DNA from 4 places in the Oceanispirochaeta sp. M1 genome. Region 4 is predicted to be linked to each of the others. Evidence: riboswitches for the same ligand, from Rfam matches in the RefSeq annotation. Region 4 holds a riboswitch; each other region holds the start of a gene.
The links. A riboswitch is a leader RNA that binds a small molecule or an ion and turns the genes downstream of it on or off. The one in region 4 is predicted to bind cobalamin.

Region 1 (5,043 bases), on a different contig from region 4:
GACTCCGTTCAGGAAATTTCCTGTGTAGAGCTGTACCCCGGGCTGGTCAGTAAACACATCCATAGTTCGCCCCGATGCAGGATCATAAACTGTGCCGTATTTTCTTACACCCTTTCCGGGAGGGAGGATGTAGCAGTGGTCATAACCGCCGCCTTCTACATCTTCTATTCTGGTGCCGATCTTTTCCTCTTTTGTAAAGTCCATCACTGTGCCTTTGACTGAGAGGATCTCTCCGGTAGGAATCTGTTTCTCATCAACAGGCAGGTACCAGGGGCAGTCCAGTTGAACCTGATGATCCAGAACATTCCCGTTCTCCAGACCCCTTAAGTTGAAGTAGCTGTGGTTTGTAAGGTTAACAGGGGTCGCCTTGTCTGTGACAGCCTTATAGTCGAAAATAAGCTCACCCATTGAGCTCAGGGTATAGGTCATGGTGGTACTCAGGTTTCCAGGGAATCCCTCTTCCCCATCGGGGCTGAAGGAGTTCAGGATCAGTCCTATGGCCCCTTTTCTTTCAAAGGGGGTTACATTCCAGTTCTTCCTATCGAATGTATCTGTCATACCACCGTGAAGGCAGTTGGTTCCATTATTTTGTTTTAGTGTGTATTCAGAACCATCTAGAGAAAACTTTCCATTGGCAATTCTGTTACCAACGCGGCCGATGGCGGCACCGAAGTAATTGCGGGTGTTTACATATTCGTCCAGAGTCTCGAATCCCAGGTTGATTTCTTCAACTTTTCCGTTCCTGTCGGGGCAGCGGATTGAAGTGATGATTCCACCGAAGCTTGTGACCCTTACTGTGAGGTCGTTTTCACCTGTCAGTGTATATATATCGGCTGTGCTGCCGTCAGGTAGTGTTCCGAATACTTCTTTAGTGACTTTCATATGGTTCTCCTTACACTATCAGAACTCTATTAGCGTCCTGATGTTTAATTCTCTGAGACCTAAGGGCCTTATAATAAAAAAAACTCCGGATGATTCCGGAGTTTTATTGTAATCAAAATATATCTTTAAGCCAACAGATTATTGTGTACAGATCTCAAAGGCTTTTTCAGCAGCAGTTGCCGCATCAGGTGTATAGATATCGGCACCGATTGAATCACAGAAAGACTGTGTTACAGGTGCACCACCGATCATGATAGTGATATCATCTCTGATACCTGCATCTACAGCAGCCTTAACAACATTTTCCATCTGAGTCATAGTTGTTGTCAGAAGAGCGGAAAGGGCAATGATATTTGCTCCTTCTGCCTTTGCTGTTTCAACATACTTTTCGGGGGATACATCTGTTCCCAGGTCAATTACTTCCAGACCCTTTCCTTCGAGCATTATTTTAACAAGATTTTTACCGATGTCGTGAAGGTCTCCCTTAACGGTTCCCAGAACGGCTTTTCCAGCAGCTTTTGATCCACCGGCTTCCAGTTCGGGCTTGAGAATTACCAGTCCTGCATTCATTGCTCTTGCTGCAATAAGTACTTCAGGTACGAAAACCTGATTGTTTTTGAATTTAACACCTACGATATTCATGGCAGACAGAAGGGCGTCATCGAGGACTGTCTGTGCAGCAATTCCTGCTTCCAGTGCTTCCTTACAAAGTTCCGCTACTTCTTTTGCCTTACCTTTCTGCATCAAATCAGAAATCTGTTCTAGATTAACCATTGTTTCTCCTTGGTAGAGCCCTGTTTCAGACTCTATATTAAGTAAATTGTTTGAGACATTCGACTTAATCCACGAAGTGCGAAATGCGGCATACGGCTGAGCGGTGACGCCCTGTAGACCGGTTCATAAGAAGTATCCTGACTTGCAGTTCAATCTCCCCTGAGCCTTCCCGGTCAGCAATCTGCTGCCAGTGGCATGATTCAGGTTTGTCCCTGCTCACAGTGACGGGATCGTGGAGGATTTTCACCTCACTTCCTTCCCTCTGAACGAGCTTCAGTATGCTATGACCTGAGCCAGCCGTATTGGAGAAAATTAGCTATTTTTGGTAAAAAATAGGAATAATAGATAAAAAATAATCCATATAAAAATACTAGTAATTGTTTGTCAGCTGTGGATTTCCTGGGTCTCAAGATCAATCTTTCCGCGCTTTTCACGGTATTTACCCGGAGAGAGTCCGGCCATCTTCTTAAATACCTTTGTAAAATAGCTCTGATCTTCATAACCCACCATACCGGCGATTTCTACAAGAGAAAATTTACTGTTCATTAGGAGATTTTTGCTCTTGTTGATACGAACCTGATTCAGATAGTTATTGAAGTTGCACTTCATCTCTTCTTTGAAGATTTTACTGAAGTAGGCTGGGCTCAGGTAGACAGCGGATGCAACTTCATCCAGAGTCACCTTTTCGGCATAATTTTTATTAATGTACTGAATAGTCTGATAGATGGCATCCGCATGTTTAACATCCCGCAGGTCGAAGACCAGGTCGGAGAAGCGGACAATAACACGGGCCAGCCAGCCGGCAAGGCCTTCTACAGAGTTGTAATTATTTATTTCACTCAGGTACTGGTAGTTCATACCGAATATCTGTTCTGCATCCGCACCGCCTTCCACAGCGGCTCTGGACAGGAGTACCAGAAGTTCAAGAACCCTGGCTTTCACTACATCGAATTTTCCACCTGAGGAGAAGAAAACGGCACCGAGTATTTCGTTAAGAACTGATCTGGCTTCTTTGGAGTCTCCTGTCTGAATCAGATGCAGAAGCTCCCGTTCCTTCTCAATGGGGTATTGTGCGAATTCGGTATCCTTGGTCTCCATCTCCTTAATGTACTGAATGTACTCAGAGATCTGGGCCTGCTGATCCATATTCTCTTTCTTGGAAGTGAGCTGAGAATGGTCTCCTTCAATAAGATGAGAAGCAGTAATAAGGAGCATTTCTGACAGGGCCTTTGCCTGCTCTGTGCTCAGTTTGGGTATTTCACGGACTTTCTCTTTAAGATTTGCCTTGCGGACAGACTCTGGATCAAACTTCTGGTTCAGTTCTTCTATAAGTTCCTCTGAATCAATAATAAGAGCAGGGCCTGCGATTAGAGCACCGGTCATTATTCCCTCTTCCATAAGGGGAGAGGCCCAGTGAAGCATATTGATAGGGCAGAAATAGATATAACTGCCGCCGAAACGTTCCGCCTGATAGCCGCCGTAAAGATGGGCCTGACGGCAGTCCGCTTTATTATTGCAGATCTCATTGAGAGAGTTGCAGAAGGGGCATATTGCTTCTTTGGCGCCCTCCATACTCATACGGTAGCCTTTGCTGTTTATTACAAAACACTCAATGCCTGTTGCCTTTTTATAGACATCGGCAATTGCCAGAGCTTTTTCATAGAATGGAGATATATAATTTATAGCTTTGCCGTTCATATCAGAATAGTATAGACCATTAATCAAATTCGGGAAAATACATGCTCATCATATATTCTTCCTGAAATCCCTGATTGGACGATAATTCTATATACTCGCAATGTCTGCGGATATCTTCTGTCTTTTTGAGTTCATCCTGATTGACAGCACAGCGGATAACACCGCCGCCGCAGGAGTTTCCCACTGAACTGATTTTACCCCGGAGTCCTTCCGGGAGCAGGCCGATATCCAGGGCACTCTCTTTATTTATATAAGAACCGAATCCACCGGCAATATAAACATTTTTTATATCATCAAGTTCATAACCCGACTCTTTTATCAGGGTATTTATTCCCGCAGCAATAGAGCCTTTTGCCAGCTGAACTTCTCTCAGGTCTCTCTGTCCGAAGAAGAGCGTCTTTTTTTCATCTCCCCAGGTAAAGCGGGTTTCTTCTTCAGTTTCTTCGAGGTATTCACTTCCTGCAGGAGCATTATCACCCCAGTCAGAATCATCCTGTATCCTGCCGGTATAATCGGCAATTCCGCTTCTTAGAAGATACGCTGTGATATCGATAATACCTGAACCGCATATTCCTGTTGTCTCTGCACCGGGAATAGTTTCCCAGGCAAAATCATGACCTTTTCCTTTCACAGCGCTTACGGCTCCCGGAATGCCCGCCATACCGCAGCGGATATTGGCGCCTTCAAAGGCAGGGCCGGCAGCTGTGGAGCAGCTGATCATCTTTTTCCTGTTACCAAGTACAATTTCTCCATTTGTACCTATGTCTACCAGAAGTGATAGATCATCAGATTCGGCTATCTCTGTTGAGAGTATTCCTGCCACAATATCTGCACCTATATAGGATGCAAGGGAGGGGAGAAGTATAATACGCATATGATCAGGGAGAATCGATCCTATTTCCCATGGTTTTAATCTCATTGATTCAATAGATATGGGCAGAAACGGGGCTACTGCTATGGTCTCGGGAGAGAGGCCCTGAATGATATGCATCATTGTTGTATTTCCGGCCATAAAAAGTCCAAGCAGATCATTCGAATTGATATCTGCTTTCTCCATAACTTTCTGAACAAGAGATTCAATCTGGTTTATAATCTTCTTCTGCAGCTCCAGGAGCTTAGCCGGATCATCTCCGATGTATTCAATACGGGAAACAACATCAGCTCCATAGCCTTTCTGGGCATTCAGTCCCGAAGATGTTGCTATACGGTCACCTGTTTCAAGATCTATCAGGTAGGCAACCACAGTGGTGGTGCCGATATCCACAGCTACTGCATATGTTTTTGCGGCTTTTGCGGATTCAGCAGCCTCAACTCTTGTTATCTCATCGCCGCAGAGACTGATGTTCAGTTCATATATATCCCCTTTCTGTAAAGAGGGAAGCATTGCTCTGATCTGATGACTCATAACTGTTCCATCGGGCAGAGAATCAAGAATCCTCTTTTCGTAGGATCTCTGGTCTGATATATCTCCAGAGGGCATTTTTATTATGATGCGTTTTAATAAGGGATTTATCTCACCATGATAGGGAAGGCCGCCGGATTCTTTGATACGTGCCGATCCGCTGACCCCGATTACTTTCACTGTTATAGAGCCTTTTGGGACAATCTGACATGCCAGTCTGACACCCTTTTTCAGCTCTTCTGTACTCAGTAATTTCAGTTCCTGTTCATTGGGGTCTGCCAGGTCTC
Region 2 (5,043 bases), on a different contig from region 4:
TTTTTTATCAATGGGGTCCTGCCACAGAGTTGTCTTTTTTCTGTAAAATCCCATGCTTACCATCTGTGCGGCAGTATAGGCAAAGGCACTCTCTGTTCTCTGGGGAACAAGGCCTACAAGGGCTGCCCTGCGTGAATCCTTTAATGAGAACAGGTCCTTTCCCTGGACAAGAATGGTTCCCTGTTTTGGTTTAAGCCTAGCTCTGAGGATTGAGAAGAACGTCGTTTTACCCGACCCGTTGGGTCCCAGTATGACAGTCAGTTCTCCCGGCTGTATATCGATAGAGGGGAGGTCCAGATAAAAACTCCCGCCATATGTGAACTTCAGGTTCTGTACTGATACAGATGAATCCATTTTACATCACCTTCCCTGAGTTACGGCGTAGAAGATAGAGGAAAAAAGGGCCCCCTGTCAGAGCCGTAACTACACCTACAGGAATTTCTGCGGGCGCTATGATTGTTCTTGCCAGAAGGTCGGAAAGGATCATCAGAATGGCCCCTCCCATTATGGAAAGAAATGTGAGATTCCTGTGTCCGGGACCGGAGATCAGCCTCATAAAATGAGGGACAAGAAGTCCTGCAAAACCGATAATTCCACAATTGGAGACTATTACTGCTGTTATCAGGCAGCTTACAAGCAGAAGCTGCAGTGACACCCGTTCAGGATTGATCCCCAGAGAGTGGGCTTCCTCATGACCAAGACTCAAAAGATCCAGTTCTCCGTGTCTGAAGATAATAAACAGGGATGATGGAATCAGGACTATCAGCAGGAGTATCACCTTTGTCATATGTGCAGATGAAAAACTTCCCAGGGTCCAGAAAACAATACGTTCAACTTTTTCCCTGTTCAGCATCATCATAATTGAGACTCCCGCCTGGGCTATGGAACTGAAGGCCACACCTGCCAGCAGGAGGGAGCTGATATTGTTCCCGTTCCGTGAGGCCAGGGAAAGGATAAGAAATACGGATAAAAGACTGCCCAGAAAGGCCGCAGCCGTAAGTCCCAGGGATGATATGAAAAATGCTGGAAGACCTATCATCATATAAAGAGACGCACCCAGTGAGGCTCCCGATGCTACACCCAGCAGATAGGGTTCTGCCATGGGATTTCTGAAGATTGCCTGAAAGACAAGTCCCGAGAGGGATAGTCCCGCCCCTGCAAGGGCTGCCATTAAGACACGGGGAACCCGAATTTGCATCAGGATTATCTCCTGCCCCTCATTCAGTCCACTTTTTCCGCCGCTGAACAGATATCTGATCAGACCGGAAAAGGGGAGGGATACGGCACCGATGGATGACGCAAGTATAAGAAGAGTGATAAGCAGAAAAAATAATGTTATCCCGGGAATCCGGGACGCACTTTTCTCAGGATTGATCAAGGGATGAGATCCATGATTCTATGGATCTGTTCAAGAGCATCTATCTGTCTCGGTCCCTGTCGTACCAGAATATTTTCATCAATTTCAAAAACACGGCCGTTTTGAGCCGCTGCAAGATCTTTATAGACGGGAAGGGTGAGAAATTCATCTTTCATTCCCCTGTTTACAAGAATAAGCTGCGGTTGTTTGGCAACAAGGAGTTCCTTGGAATAAGACCAACCCTCCTGATCCTCCGCAATATTGGAGCCGCCGGACATACTCAAAAGTTCGCTGATAAAGGTATTCCCACCGGAAGTCCAGTCTCCACCGTCTCCGAAGCCCAGGGCATAATAACAGCTGGGGTTTTTATCCATTGCGGCGACTGAAGCTTCCAGTGCGGCTCTTCTGTTATGGATATCATCCAAGAGTGCTTTACCTTCAGTTTCTGCATCCAGGAGCTGTGCGCAGCCGCTGATGACCTCTTCCATCCCCTCAAAACTCTCTTCTCCATAAATCAAGGCACTGGGAATTGAGTAGGATTCAAGTTTTTTAAGAACTTCAGGGTCAACATGGGTGGAACCGATAACAAGATCGGGATTAAGGGACACTATTGTCTCGAGACTGGGGTCCTGAAGACCGCCTACTGAGCTGATCATAGATACTTCAGCCGGGTAGTCACAGAAATCAGTACGTCCCACAAGGAGCTGCTCTCTGCCGAGGGCATAGATTGTTTCTGTGATATTAGGACCTAGAGAAATTATACGCAGAGGCCTTGATTCAAGCTCAATGGTAATTCCTCTGGAATCTGTAAAACTGAATGTCCGGGCAGACTCATCGGCGGGAGCCCCTTGTTCCTGACTGCCTGAGGCAAACAGGGGTACTGTGAATAGGGACAATAGGAAAATAAAAAGAATAGAAACTATGGAATTGATTTTTCGACCCATATGTAATCTCCTCGTTACATCATCAGGCCTGCGACAGCCCGATGCATTGGATTTATTCATTCCTTTTCAGGTTTTCTGACTCACAAATCATCAAAATCGGCCGGCCTTCCCGGTTTCCCAGTGACCTTTATCTGGCAGATTTCTCCCTGTTTACAGCGGCGGGACCGTGGAGGATTCTCACCTCTCTTCCCTTGAGTCCGGAATGTTGGGTGAAATTATACTATTTAACCATCCATTTTACTATGGGGAAATCAGTGGATTTTTGTGACTTTTTTACTGATGATCAGGAGTCGAAAAGCATTGACAGCAGAGAGGAAGCTAATAGAATATAAAATGAGTCTGCATTTAAAAGGAGAACACCCTCTTGGGATTCAGTAAAACTAATATAATATCGAATTTTCTGATAATTATGATTCTGCTGTTTATAATCACGGCCTTCGCCGTAGACGGCAGCGGAGCAATCAAAGGGTTCTGGACAATTCAGCTCCACCCCGGGCGGCTGATAAATGATTTCTTTGCGGTTGTCGGGATAGGGGGGACTCTCCTCAATTCTGCTGCCGTCGGCCTGGTGGCCATGATTCTCATCTACATAACGGGAGTCAGTTTTTCAGGCCCCACATTTGCAGCGGTATTCACCATCATGGGTTTCGGACTCTTTGGTAAGACACCCCTGAATATTCTCCCCATCATACTGGGAGTCTATCTCTCCGCCCGTCTTGTGGGAAAAGGACTGCGGGATTACTTGATCATCGCCCTTTTCGGGACGGCCCTGGGTCCACTGGTTTCTGTTGTGTTTCTGGAAACCGGGCTGCCTCTCTGGCAGGGGCTTATTCTGGGAGTACTCAGTGGAACAGCCGCTGGATTTATTCTTCCCGCACTGGCTGTGGCCATGCTGCATATGCATCAGGGATACAGTCTTTACAATATGGGGCTGACCTGTGGATTCCTCGCACTCTTTGCAGCATCTTTCTTAAAGGCTGCAGGACTTCCCTTCGAAAAGGCCCTTGCCTGGCACAGTGAAAATATCCTGCTTCTGCAGCTGATAATACCGATCCTCTCTCTTATGCTCATAGGATCAGGTATTTTCTTCTCCGGGAAAAAAGCCTTCAAGAGCTTTGTCCTAATTCAGAAACTGTCCGGTAGACTTCCTTCTGACTTTGTGGATATGGAAGGAACCGGGGGCTCTCTTGTCAATGCGGGTGTTATGGGACTTGCGGGAACAATTATCGTATTTCTGGCGGGAGCCGACTTCAACGGACCCGTAATCGGCGGGCTTCTGACCATAATGGGTTTTGCCGCATTCGGAACAAACCTGAGAAACTCATGGTCTGTTGTCGCAGGAGTCATGGTCAGTACTTTTGTCTTTGGAATGAAACTTTCTGATCCCGGACCCATCCTGGCTGTGATTTTCAGTACAACTCTGGGACCACTGGCCGGACAGTTCGGCTATATTCCAGGTTTTTTTGCAGGATTTATTCACCTGATCATGGTCAGTCAGACAGGAAGCTGGCAGGGTGGAATGAATCTGTATAACAACGGATTTGCCGGCGGACTCACCGCCTCTGTATTTATCGCTGTGATTCAGTGGTACCGCAATAACAAGAACGACATGTAGGGGAGCTGCACAATGAAAAGAAAAGACCTGATACTGAATCTGATCGGTGAAATATCAAATTATCTTCTGGATGATGATCCCATGCGTCTTGTGATCTCTCTTCATCAGGAGGAAGACGGTCTGCATCTTTGCATCCTGGATGATACAAAACACAGTGAAGATGAACTTGAATCCATGAAAAAGGCTCTGAACAGCCGTAAAAGACCGGAACTGGCCGAATACTACGGTGCCATGACCGGCCATGATATGCTCGGCTCTGCAAGGCTGGACCTTCTGGGCTGGCAGATAAAACACTCTGATGTCACCCAGTCGGACTCCGGAATAAAGATCGACCTCTGGTTCGGCAGCGAAAAATTCCAGAGCGATAAATTTTCCATTCCTGTCAAAGATTGATCCTCCCTCGGGAGGCAGCCTTAAAGGCAGTCTCCCGGCCGGGGAATCCCCATCTAAATTTCTTATTCAAAGAGATACAGAAACTCTCCATACCCCTCAGCTTCCATATCATCTAAAGGAACAAAGCGCAGGGAAGCCGAATTGATACAGTATCTCAGACCCGTAGGATCGGGACCATCAGGGAAAACATGACCCAGATGGCTGTCTCCGTAATAACTGCGCAGTTCAACCCGTTCAGAAAAAAGTTTTGTATCCGAATGCTCAGTGACATTCTCCGAAACCAGAGGCTTTGTAAAACTGGGCCAACCTGAACCGGATTTGAACTTATCATTTGAACTGAACAGGGGCTCGCCCGTTACTATATCCACATAGATCCCATGGGCCTTATTATCCCAGAACTCATTTTGAAAAGCCCGTTCAGTCCCCTCATTCTGTGTCACTTCATATTGAAGGGGAGTCAACATCTCTTTTATTTTTTCTTCTTCCGGTTTCTTGTATGAGGTCTTTTCAAACTTCCATACATCCGTGATAAACTGATCCCTTCCGGAATTGTTTCTATAAGATTCATAGCGCCCGGGACTCTTGCAGTAGAAGTCCTGATGATACTCCTCGGCAGGATAGAAAACAGTCAGTTCTCTGATCTCTGTTACAACAGGCTTATCAAAAATTCCCGACTCATCCAGAGCCTTCTTCGAAGCTTCCGCCTGGACTCTCTGCTCTTCAGAATGGTAGAA
Region 3 (5,043 bases), on a different contig from region 4:
CGAGCTCCCGCTTATTCCGATATTTTCATGTTCTTCATCCACAGAGGCTGCCGGGTTTTCATAATGGCTCTCCTGGTTCAGAAACGAAAATGAGGTATTCAGTTTCAGATGACTGAGAAATCCGGGGTATGCTGTGAGTCTGTAACTGACAGAAGCATCCTTTCTTGATTCTTCAAGTTCGGCTTCGGGAGTCAGAAACTCCATTATCCCCGGGACTCCTCTTTCGCTGAAATAGAGGCTTCCGTCCAAAGAGAGGAGATGCTCTTCAGAGCCGCCGGGATTCCATTCCAGACCGCTGCGTCCGTTTGCTGCCCAGCCTTTGCTGTTGGTCCGGACAAGATCTCCTTCAGAACCGGGATAATCATACTCCCCGCCTGTGTATCTTCCTTCGGCTGCAAGAGAGCCTCTCAGGGAACCACTCCGGCTTAAGGGACCAAAGACCCGTCCGCCTCCTCTCCAGGTCTGAAAGGCTCCTGCAGAGAGGAACAGCTCAGCTTCCGGGACATAGGCCGGTTCGTCTTTCGTCACAATGTTGATTACACCAGCCATGGCCCCCTCGCCATAGACCGCAGAGTTACCACCTCTGATAACTTCTATTTTTTCAATATTGGTCAGAGAATAAGAATTGAGGTTTACGGGATCTCCCTTTCCGTTGTTCTGGGGAATCCCGTTAACAAGAATCAGAACCTGTTTCCCATTTGAACCTCTGATACTTACAGCCGCAGGTTCAAGTGTCGTACCGGATCGGGTTATGGTGACTCCGGGAGAAAGATTTATGGCCTCAGCTACAGTTCTGGCACCACGGCGTTCCCATAATTCTCTTTCAATACTTGTTTTCTGCCCGGCTTCATTATCGGTTTCTGTTTTCTCTTCTTCTATTACGATTATGTCTTCGGAGAAGAGCGCAGTAGTATGAGTATGTATGAGGATCAATATAATAAATATATTTTTTAATCTGCCATTGAGTATCACCTGTCAGCTACCTCCGGCAGGGGCTGTGTTGATTCCCATGGCTGCCATTAAATTAGCTCCCAGGCTCCAGTCCTTGGCATAGTCCTGGCCATCGAGGATGTTCTCATCATCTATGATTTTGAGATATCTCATCTCTCCCTCAGAAGGCCATGAGACAGTGGAATCTGTTGTGAGTACAAAGTCTGAGAGATCAAAACGGACACCGCCCAAATTTTCATCATCTGATGAGAAATATCTGCTGATTTTTTTGCCGTTAATCTCTACCCACTTCTCAACTCCATCCACCATAGTCAATTCTTCTGCCTGAATGTCTTTTCTAAAATTGGCCCAGGAAGGTTCATTGCCATGGAGTCCTGATACATTTCTGTAAACATAGTTCTCATTACTTGTGTCCGGGTGAGGATTTATATCATAAGTTTCAAAAGCCGGTTTATACCAGGTTGTTCCATCTTCTGAAACTTCCACAAAGGCAAGCTCGCAGCAGAGACCATCGGCTGTACTGCCCCAGGCAAATGTTTTGGTAAAGGTTATAAAATCATCACCCGAGCCATCTTTGATGACATAGCCGGGATCGAATTGCCATATCCCCCATCCGTTTATTCCCAGGGGACAGCTGCTTCCATCTCCGCTGGTGTTTGAACCTGATCCTTCAGGAGGACCAAGGGCATCCTGTGTGAATTGTACTAATGGGCGTCCTTCGCTGTCAGTATATTCTCCGTTTTGCCGGGAGGAACCTACGACTCCGGGTGACCATTCAATAAACGCTGTCAGGTAAACATTGTCAGGATATGATGGATCTTCAGACAGGACTTCCTGCCATGATTTTAAATCTTCGTCATTTGTTTCCGGAGTGTAGGGTGAGGTAGGTCCGTCATTTGAACCGCAGCTGAGTATGGATAAAAACAGCCCTGCTGCCAGGACTGCTCTATAAAAGAATCTTATCACTTAGAGCTGAGTTGCTGTTGAGAAATATCCAAAGAAGCCGGCAGCTCCTGTGGCACCGCTCATTGCCTCATTATAAGTATCAAAGTATGTATTTGCCGGGTAGTCGGAACCTTCAGCGAATTCCATTGTACTTGTCTCTCCGCTTTCAAGATTCTGCCAGCGGACTACCATGAATTTATCTTTTGCTTCAGGGGTGTAAATTGAAGGGGTGGTACACTTAACTACAATAAAACCGTAGCTGCCTTCACCGCTCTCTGATGCATTCCAGTCATCGTTATCAATAACAACAATATCATAAGAGAAAAATACAGAGTCATCGAAACTTGTGTTTGTGAACTTTGTAGCTGTAACAGTTAGTGTACTGCCGTAACCTATGTCCCAATTACCGATAATTGCCAGGGGTTCATCAACCAGATCATTACCACAAGACATGAAGCCTGCAACAACAAAGAGAACCATAAAGAGAAGAGCCAGTTTACCAAGATTTTTTTTCATTTTTCCTTCCTTAGCGGCCGGAAAAAAAGACAGGAATAGCATAAAGATCAAAGTTCTATTATTAAAACAATTTGTCCTGGAGCATATATCCCGGCTTATTCCACGAAGCCTGAAATAAAATATTATGCAGTACCAGAGTTTCCTGACTCGGGGCCTGCTGTACTGCCCTTCCCGGTGTTAACCAGTGGTTTTGCAGTCAGCGTTGCTCCCTTACAGTGGCGGGTCCGTGAAGGCTTTTCACCTTACTTCCTCTGAAATATTGCTTGTTTAATTAAAGACTTGATCAGTAATATCATATATAAAAAATCGGACAATCTTTTGTATAATTTTATTTAAGACAACCCTGGAAGGCATAATCCTGATTACAAATAAAGGTTTACGCCATATGGTTCAATTGATTATTGCCTTGAGTTTGATAAATAGCCTGTTTGTATTAAAATCTCATTATGATTGAACTGCAAAATAATGCCTCCATTGATTCTCTACTGAATAAATACAGCGCCGATTTTCCAGAAGAGCTGGCTTCTGTAAATTTGTTCAGGGCTTTCCTGGCTGAGGGTGATTCCCTTACAAGAGCTCAGGAAATTGGACACTTCACAGCATCCGCCTGGATCATTAATCATAATAGGGATATGGCTCTCCTGACCCATCATGCCAAGTTGGACCTATGGCTGCAGCTTGGCGGTCATATTGAAGAGGGTGAGACTGTTTTTACTGCCGCTATCAGGGAAGCCTCTGAAGAGTCGGGTCTGAAATCTGTCAGACTTCTTTCTTCTGATTTATATGATATTGATGCACATCTGATTCCTGAGCGTAAGGGTCTCGAGGAGCATTTTCATTTTGATCTCCGCTTTCTGATAGAGGCGGATTCTGATGAAGCTCTGCAGATAAGCTCTGAGTCCAAAGATCTGAAGTGGATGATAATTGAAGATATCAGGACCTTGAATGACGGCCCTTCTGTTATGAGGATGGTAAAAAAATGTCCGGAAGTTTTTTGAAGCGAATATAAATAGGAACCCCTTGTCTATGAGTCAGCCTTTGGTGTATGTATCTAACATGCACCAAATGAAAAGTCTTCTATTGTTCATCTTTTTTTGCGCGGCACAGCTGCTGACTGCTCATCCCCATATGTCAATTACAAACCGCTGTATCGTTCACTGGGATGGTGACAGCCTCTCTGGTATTCAGCTGGAATGGGATTTTGATAAGTACTTCAGTGCAGATATTATTCAGGGATATGATCTGAATGCAGATGGGGAATTTGATAAGGAAGAGCTGAAAGAGATATATCAGTTTGCCTTCAGTAATCTGGAGAAATACCACTATTTTGCTTTCTTCCGAGAAGGGGAGGATCGTTTTATCCCTGAGGGTGTAGAAGATTTCACTGCACGATACAGGGACAGAGTATTAACCTACAGCTTCTTTATTCCCCTTGATGATTATCAGGGCCGGGATCTTTATATCGCAGTATATGATTACTCCTTTTTCTGTCAGGTCCGATACGATGAAAAAGCACCGGTTGCCCTGCAGTATGATCCGGAACTGCTGAATCCGGAATTTTCAATAAAAGAGAATCGGGATTACCCGGTATATTACGATCCCTATGCCTCGACTTCAGATATGACTACCTATGATAAATGGTTTCCCGGACTGCAAACCTTCATTCCCAGTGAGATTCATATTGAATTCTGAAAGAGAGAGAAGGGTCATACTGCATATATTATTTCTTGGCCTCTTGTTGATCCCGATTACAGCCTCTGCCAACCCATTCCTGGGGAGTCCCGATGAAAAAAAGCCTGTAATGACCAGTCCCGGTCCCGGTTATGGTTTTCTGATTGACTGGCAGTTGACGCTAAGAGAGCGGATGGCTGATCTGTTTATTGCCGGTGAGTCCGGAGACTCTTCCACTGTGATGTGGCTTCTGTACGGTCTCTCTTTCTTATATGGGCTGCTCCATGCAGCCGGTCCCGGGCATAGAAAAACAGTTGTGTTTTCCATCTTTCTCAGCCGGAGGGCTCAGTGGTATGAACCTCTTGGCGTAGGAGTTCTATTGTCCATACTCCATGGAGGCTGTGCCGTTCTGCTTATTCTTATCTTTCGTAATACCGCAGGTCCCCTCTTATCCAGACAACTGGATTCCGCGGCTATTCTGCTTGAAGGCTGGACTTTTGTTTTTCTGGCACTATTCTCTCTGTTTCTTCTGCTCAATACTATTTACCATCATAGAAAGGGGCATGATGATGCAAAGGGGGGTAAAGTTTCTCTTCTGTCAGTAATCATTTCCGGTTTTTTCCCCTGTCCGGGTGCCATAATGATTCTTATTTTTTCTCTGACCCTGAATATGCTGAGCCAGGGGATTATTGCAGTTCTGATTATGTCTGTGGGGATGGCCTTTCCTGTCAGTCTGGCCGGTTATCTGGCTTACTGGGGTAAAAAAGGATTGTTCTTAGGTCTGAAAGAGAATAGTAGAGCCTTGAACTCTGTTTCTCTTGTTGCAGAGCTGGGAGGCTATACTATTCTTCTGCTCTTTTCCCTGTTAATGTCTTATCCATTTCTGCTGTCTTATCTGAGATAAAAAAGATTTTCAGGAATTGAAATTCATATAAATAGCTCGCTGCTGCATAAATGCTT
Region 4 (5,043 bases):
TGTCTCTGATTTTATTATCTGTATTCTGACTCATGATTTACTCCTCATGATAATTTATTCTTTTTTGAATAAGACTGTGCCGCCTCTACAAAGCGGAGAGCTAGATCGGGTCTGCTGGCAAAATGAAAATGGACATAGCTTGCCAGCACATTTTTCTGCATAAAACCTTCATTCATAAGGGATCCCCGTCGATCCATCTCAAAAAGAGCTTCTTCCTTCAGCTCTTCCTTCAACTCTTCCTCAAGGGAGGACCAGTGAAAGAGATGCCCCGGTATGACTGTCCCCTTATCTGCCAGAAAGGTATCTCGCAGCCAGCGGACATCTCCGTAACCCAGAGCACGAAGCCCTCCGCTCATACTGATTTTCCCAGGCAGAAGACCTGCCATCGGCCAAAGTGAACCGTCCCGGCACCTGAGACTTTCGGCCAGATACATATAGCCGCCGCACTCTCCGTAGATGGGCATTCCCTCTGATGCAGCCTGACGAACGGATCCCAGCATATCCTTATTTTCTGAAAGCTCCCGGGCAAAAAGCTCGGGGTACCCCCCTCCGAAATAGACAGCGGCTGTCCCTTGGGGAAGGGATTTATCAGAAACAGGAGAAAAATAGGCAAGCCGGGCACCCCTGTTTTCAAGGAGATCCAGATTATCCTGATAATAGAAGGCAAAGGCCTTGTCTTTTGCTACAGCAATGACAGGATTGTCACTTTTTTTAGAAATCCCGGGGAGGTATACGGGCTTATTTTCCCGGCCGGATACAATACTGTCTGAAGCTGTGCTCCTGATGAATGACAAAGAAAGTAGTTTCTCCATATCCAGATTTTTTTCCAGAGAATCGGCTATTTTATCCAGTGTTTCACAGAGGTCGTCCCTCTGTTCTTCAGCCAGAACAAGACCAAGATGACGTTCCGGGAGAGAAATATCATCCTGCCTGGGAAGACAGCCTATGACAGGCTTCCCCGTTGCTTCTTCAACTGCATCCCGGACCATCCCTGAATGACGTTCTGATCCTGTTCTGTTAAGTATAAATCCGGCGATGGGAGCATCATCCCTATATGTGCTGAAACCTGCTGCCAGAGCCCCTGCGCTCTGTGCCATGGCACGTACATCCAGAACCAGAAAAACAGGCAGTCCAAGGACCTTGGAAAGATGGTAGGAGCTGCCTTCAATAAAGCGTCCGGAGTCACCATCATAATACCCCATAACTCCTTCCACCAAAGAGAAATCTGAAGATCCTCCATGATATGAAAAAAGCTCTTTAATCACATTGATATTCATTAACCTGGTATCAAGGTTTCGACAATTTCGTCCGGCTGCAATACTGTGAAATCCGGGGTCGATATAATCTGGTCCGCACTTCCATGGCTGAAGCCTGTAACCCTGCCTGCTGAGCAGACGGTTCAGCCCCATGGCAACAGTACTTTTACCGCAGCCGCTGTGAGTGCCGGCGACCATGAATCCCTTCATCGTAGCCGGGGGAGAGTCAGTTTTATTTTTCAATTCCGACTCTTGCGGTCACACCGGCCTGATAATAATGTTTGACTTCCTGTATCTCACTTACCAGATCTGCGGCTTCACAGATATCATCATGAGCATAGCGTCCTGTGAGAACAAACTCGACAGAACACTCTTTATTTTTTATCTCTTCAAGGACTTCTTCGAGAGGGATCATTCCAAGATGGAGTGCAACATTTATCTCTTCTGCAATGACAAGATCATATATGCCTGAATGAAGTGCTTTTTTTATAGATTCCCAGCCCTTCAAAGCAGATTCAATATCTTCCTGTCTCGGCTTCTGCTTGATAAAGCGGGGTTCTCCATACTGTTCAAGTTCAAGAATCTGTCCCTCTTCCAGAACAGTCTTCATCTTCCTGAGCATTTTTATTTCACTGTAATCACCGTTTTTGAGGAATTGGCCGAAAAACACTGAATATCCCGCACCCAGTGCCCTGAGAGTGAGGCCGAGAGATGCGGTAGTCTTACCCTTACCGTCTCCCGTATAGACCTGTACATAAGCTTCCATTCCCCGCTCTCCTATAAAATCCTGATGTGTTCAGTAGATAAAATTTCTTTGTTATCAGGGCTCTATACTGAAGACTTGCGTCCGAAATTGTCAATAATAAATCAAATAATCATTAGAAATTACAAAAATTGTGAAAAATTATCTATTGATCGTTTATCAGCAGCTGCTGTAAGATTGGTTCAAATCTGATGTGCTGTATGTTCCGCAAGGAACTTGGCTTAAATGGGAATCCGGTTAGAATCCGGAGCGATCCCGTCACTGTAATCAGGGGTGTGTTTTTATTTGAAAGTCACTGGGTAAAGAAATATTTATCCGGGAAGGCAAAAAACATTGACCTGTAAGTCAGGAGACCTGCATTGGAGGATGAAACAATTAGTTTCGTCGTATCGGCTCTTCGAGGAAAGAGTAGTACGGAATCTGATCCATTCCCCTACCCCCGACTTCGAAGTTCCTAATTTAATTTTCAGGAGCTTAGAATGAAAAAATCACTTAACACACTTTTGGCGGCAGCAGTTTTGTTGTCAATTGTTTCCTGTGCCGGCACCGCCGGAGTCAAATCAGATTCAGCAAAGTCTCAGGACAAGCCTGCGATTCTTCTTGCCGCCTTCGGCAGCAGCTATGAATCCGGGCAGAACAACCTTGAAGATCTGGATACAGCTTACAGACAAGCGTTCCCTGACAATGACATCTACTGGGCCTTTACCGCCTCATTTATTGTCAAAAAACTTAGAAAAGCCGGTCAAACCACTATTTTTGCACGGGAAGCAAGTTTTTACACCATGGATGAAGCCATGGATATGTTCAGAGAGAACAATATCAGGGATGTGGCAGTTCAGACCGTTATGGTTATGGTAGGAGCTGAATATAGAGAAGTTATTAACACAAGAACTGAAGGTCTGAATGTGAAATACGGACACTCACTGTTCTTCAATCCCGAAGACATACAGAACACCGCAAGCGCTCTTTCCGGTGAATTCGGAGATTCCGATACGTTCACCATCCTTTCTGCACATGGAAATGATCATCATCCCGAGTTCAATTCCGAGCTGATTCAGATGGATGATTACCTGTCTCAGAACTATGATCATGTACGCGTGGCAACAGTTGAAGGATCTCCCCTTTTCGGTGATGAACTTATTCTGCAGGTTGAAGCCAGCGGAGCAAAGAAAGTGAAATTCATACCTTTGATGCTGACCTACGGGGACCATATTACCAATGATGTTATGGGTGATGAAGAAGATTCATGGAAAACCATACTCGGAATGGAAGCCAGTGCCGCAGACGGTATGGCCAGTAATCCTGCAATTCAGGAAATCTATATTGGTAACACCAAAAGAATACTCAGCCAGTTCTGATTTCTTTTATACCCTAGAGAAGTGCAGCATCTCCCGATAAATCGGTGGATGCTTAATCAGCTTTATTGCTGATCCGGAGGAAAGAAAATGACCAAAGTACTAAAACAATTGATTCTAATATGCCTCAGCATGATCATAATTTTTCCTGCGGCTGCAATGGGAGTAAAAGATACTGTAAATGATATAGAAGTAGAGAAAGAGATTCCTGAGACTGTATATATCGAAGACTCCATGGGTAATCAGGTTCCCCTACCCGCCGGTACAGACAGGATCATCTGTACCAATTCGGGTCTTTCTGTACTTCTTGCCGCCCTGGGCAAGGGAGATTCAATTGTTGGAAGAGACAGTAACTCAACATTTCCCTCTTATCTGAAAGATATCTATGTTGTTGCTGAAAATTCTTCTCGTCCTAATATTGAATTGATTCTTGAAAAACATCCGGATCTGATTCTGGCAGATAACATGATGCCTGAAACCGCTTTTAATAAATTCCGTTCTCTGGGTATTCCTGTTGCAATCTTTAAAACAAGTGACCCCAGGGCATTTGAACATACGATTCTGAATGTAGGAGCGCTGACAGGAAGTTCTGTACAGGCAAAGCGCATGGTTGATGACATGATAACAAGAGAAAAGAAAATAACAGATATTGTAGCCCGGGCACAGGCAGCTCAAAACAGCGGAGTAAGGGTCTTTTATGAGAATAGAAAACCTTACTCATCGGTCTCTGCCAGGAGTGGGAATCATATCCCCCTGGCAGCCGCAGGTGGAATCAATATCGCTGCCGATGAACCGGTCAGTTCTCCTCACCTATCCATAGAATATGTACTGGAACAGAATCCAGATGTAATAATCAGAAGAATGAGCGGTGATGGATCTGTTGAAGATATGCAGGTCATGCTTGATTTACTTGTTAACAGAACAGGGATAGGCAGAGTCAATGCAGTGGTCAATAACAGAGTTCATATTATGAAATCTGACCTGACTCTTCTTTTACGTTATCCGGCAGCTCTGGCTTATATGGCATCGTGGTTCTATCCCGACTATGCCGATGAAATTGATCCCGAGGGAGTTCATAAGAATATTATTGATACTTATTTCGGCTCTGAAGAGTGGGAAAAGACGAAGGAAATCTTTGTTTACCCCTGAATCCGGCCTTGAGCAGCAATACAGACAGATCGTTTTCAGAAAAGTTTTTTTTCTGATCGCGGCTGTTATACTCCTTTTTGTTCTGACTCTCTATTCATTGAGTCACGGTGCGGCAAGCATCTCCGTATCAGAAGCTTTGGGAGCTCTCTTCAATCCTGAATCCAATGACAGTTTTATTAAAACGGTAATATGGGAGATTCGTCTGCCCAGAGTCTGTGCTGCTCTTCTGGCTGGAGCCGGACTCGGCCTGGCAGGAGCAGTCATGCAGGGCATCCTGAGAAATCCTCTGGCCAGTCCCTTCACTCTGGGTATTTCAAGTGCCGCAGGATTTGGTGCATCCCTCGCCATAGTGCTGGGGATAGGTATCGGCAGTAACTCACATCTGATTATAATCAGCAATGCCTTTATATTTGCCCTGGCAGCATTCGTTCTGGTCTTTTTCCTTGCCAGAGTAAGAGGACTGAGTCCTGAGACATTAATTCTATCGGGAATTGCTGTTATGTATCTTTTTTCATCCATG

Region 1: another riboswitch for cobalamin. It lies ahead of DV872_RS18285 (corrinoid protein); the one in region 4 lies ahead of DV872_RS03015 (sirohydrochlorin cobaltochelatase).
Region 2: another riboswitch for cobalamin. It lies ahead of DV872_RS09785 (ABC transporter substrate-binding protein); the one in region 4 lies ahead of DV872_RS03015 (sirohydrochlorin cobaltochelatase).
Region 3: another riboswitch for cobalamin. It lies ahead of DV872_RS11995 (hypothetical protein); the one in region 4 lies ahead of DV872_RS03015 (sirohydrochlorin cobaltochelatase).

What each region holds. Positions count from the first base shown of each region.
Region 1 is NZ_QQPQ01000029.1:4,762-9,804, forward strand. It holds gene DV872_RS18280 (aldose epimerase family protein) at 1-882, opposite strand, end outside; gene DV872_RS18285 (corrinoid protein) at 1,021-1,656, opposite strand; cobalamin riboswitch at 1,766-1,948, opposite strand; gene DV872_RS18290 (PocR ligand-binding domain-containing protein) at 2,041-3,354, opposite strand; gene DV872_RS18295 (ASKHA domain-containing protein) at 3,374-5,043, opposite strand, start outside.
Region 2 is NZ_QQPQ01000011.1:102,565-107,607, forward strand. It holds gene DV872_RS09775 (ABC transporter ATP-binding protein) at 1-354, opposite strand, end outside; gene DV872_RS09780 (iron ABC transporter permease) at 356-1,378, opposite strand; gene DV872_RS09785 (ABC transporter substrate-binding protein) at 1,375-2,301, opposite strand; cobalamin riboswitch at 2,349-2,533, opposite strand; gene DV872_RS09790 (DUF1576 domain-containing protein) at 2,711-3,916, shown strand; gene DV872_RS09795 (hypothetical protein) at 3,929-4,309, shown strand; gene msrB (peptide-methionine (R)-S-oxide reductase MsrB) at 4,372-5,043, opposite strand, start outside.
Region 3 is NZ_QQPQ01000014.1:95,034-100,076, forward strand. It holds gene DV872_RS11985 (TonB-dependent siderophore receptor) at 1-933, opposite strand, end outside; gene DV872_RS11990 (hypothetical protein) at 976-1,917, opposite strand; gene DV872_RS11995 (hypothetical protein) at 1,918-2,412, opposite strand; cobalamin riboswitch at 2,526-2,718, opposite strand; gene DV872_RS12000 (NUDIX hydrolase) at 2,859-3,410, shown strand; gene DV872_RS12005 (DUF1007 family protein) at 3,478-4,104, shown strand; gene DV872_RS12010 (nickel/cobalt transporter) at 4,151-4,987, shown strand.
Region 4 is NZ_QQPQ01000003.1:183,372-188,414, reverse strand. It holds gene DV872_RS03030 (precorrin-8X methylmutase) at 1-34, opposite strand, end outside; gene DV872_RS03025 (cobyrinate a,c-diamide synthase) at 45-1,499, opposite strand; gene DV872_RS03020 (cob(I)yrinic acid a,c-diamide adenosyltransferase) at 1,489-2,022, opposite strand; cobalamin riboswitch at 2,194-2,396, shown strand; gene DV872_RS03015 (sirohydrochlorin cobaltochelatase) at 2,499-3,377, shown strand; gene DV872_RS03010 (ABC transporter substrate-binding protein) at 3,465-4,523, shown strand; gene DV872_RS03005 (iron ABC transporter permease) at 4,462-5,043, shown strand, end outside.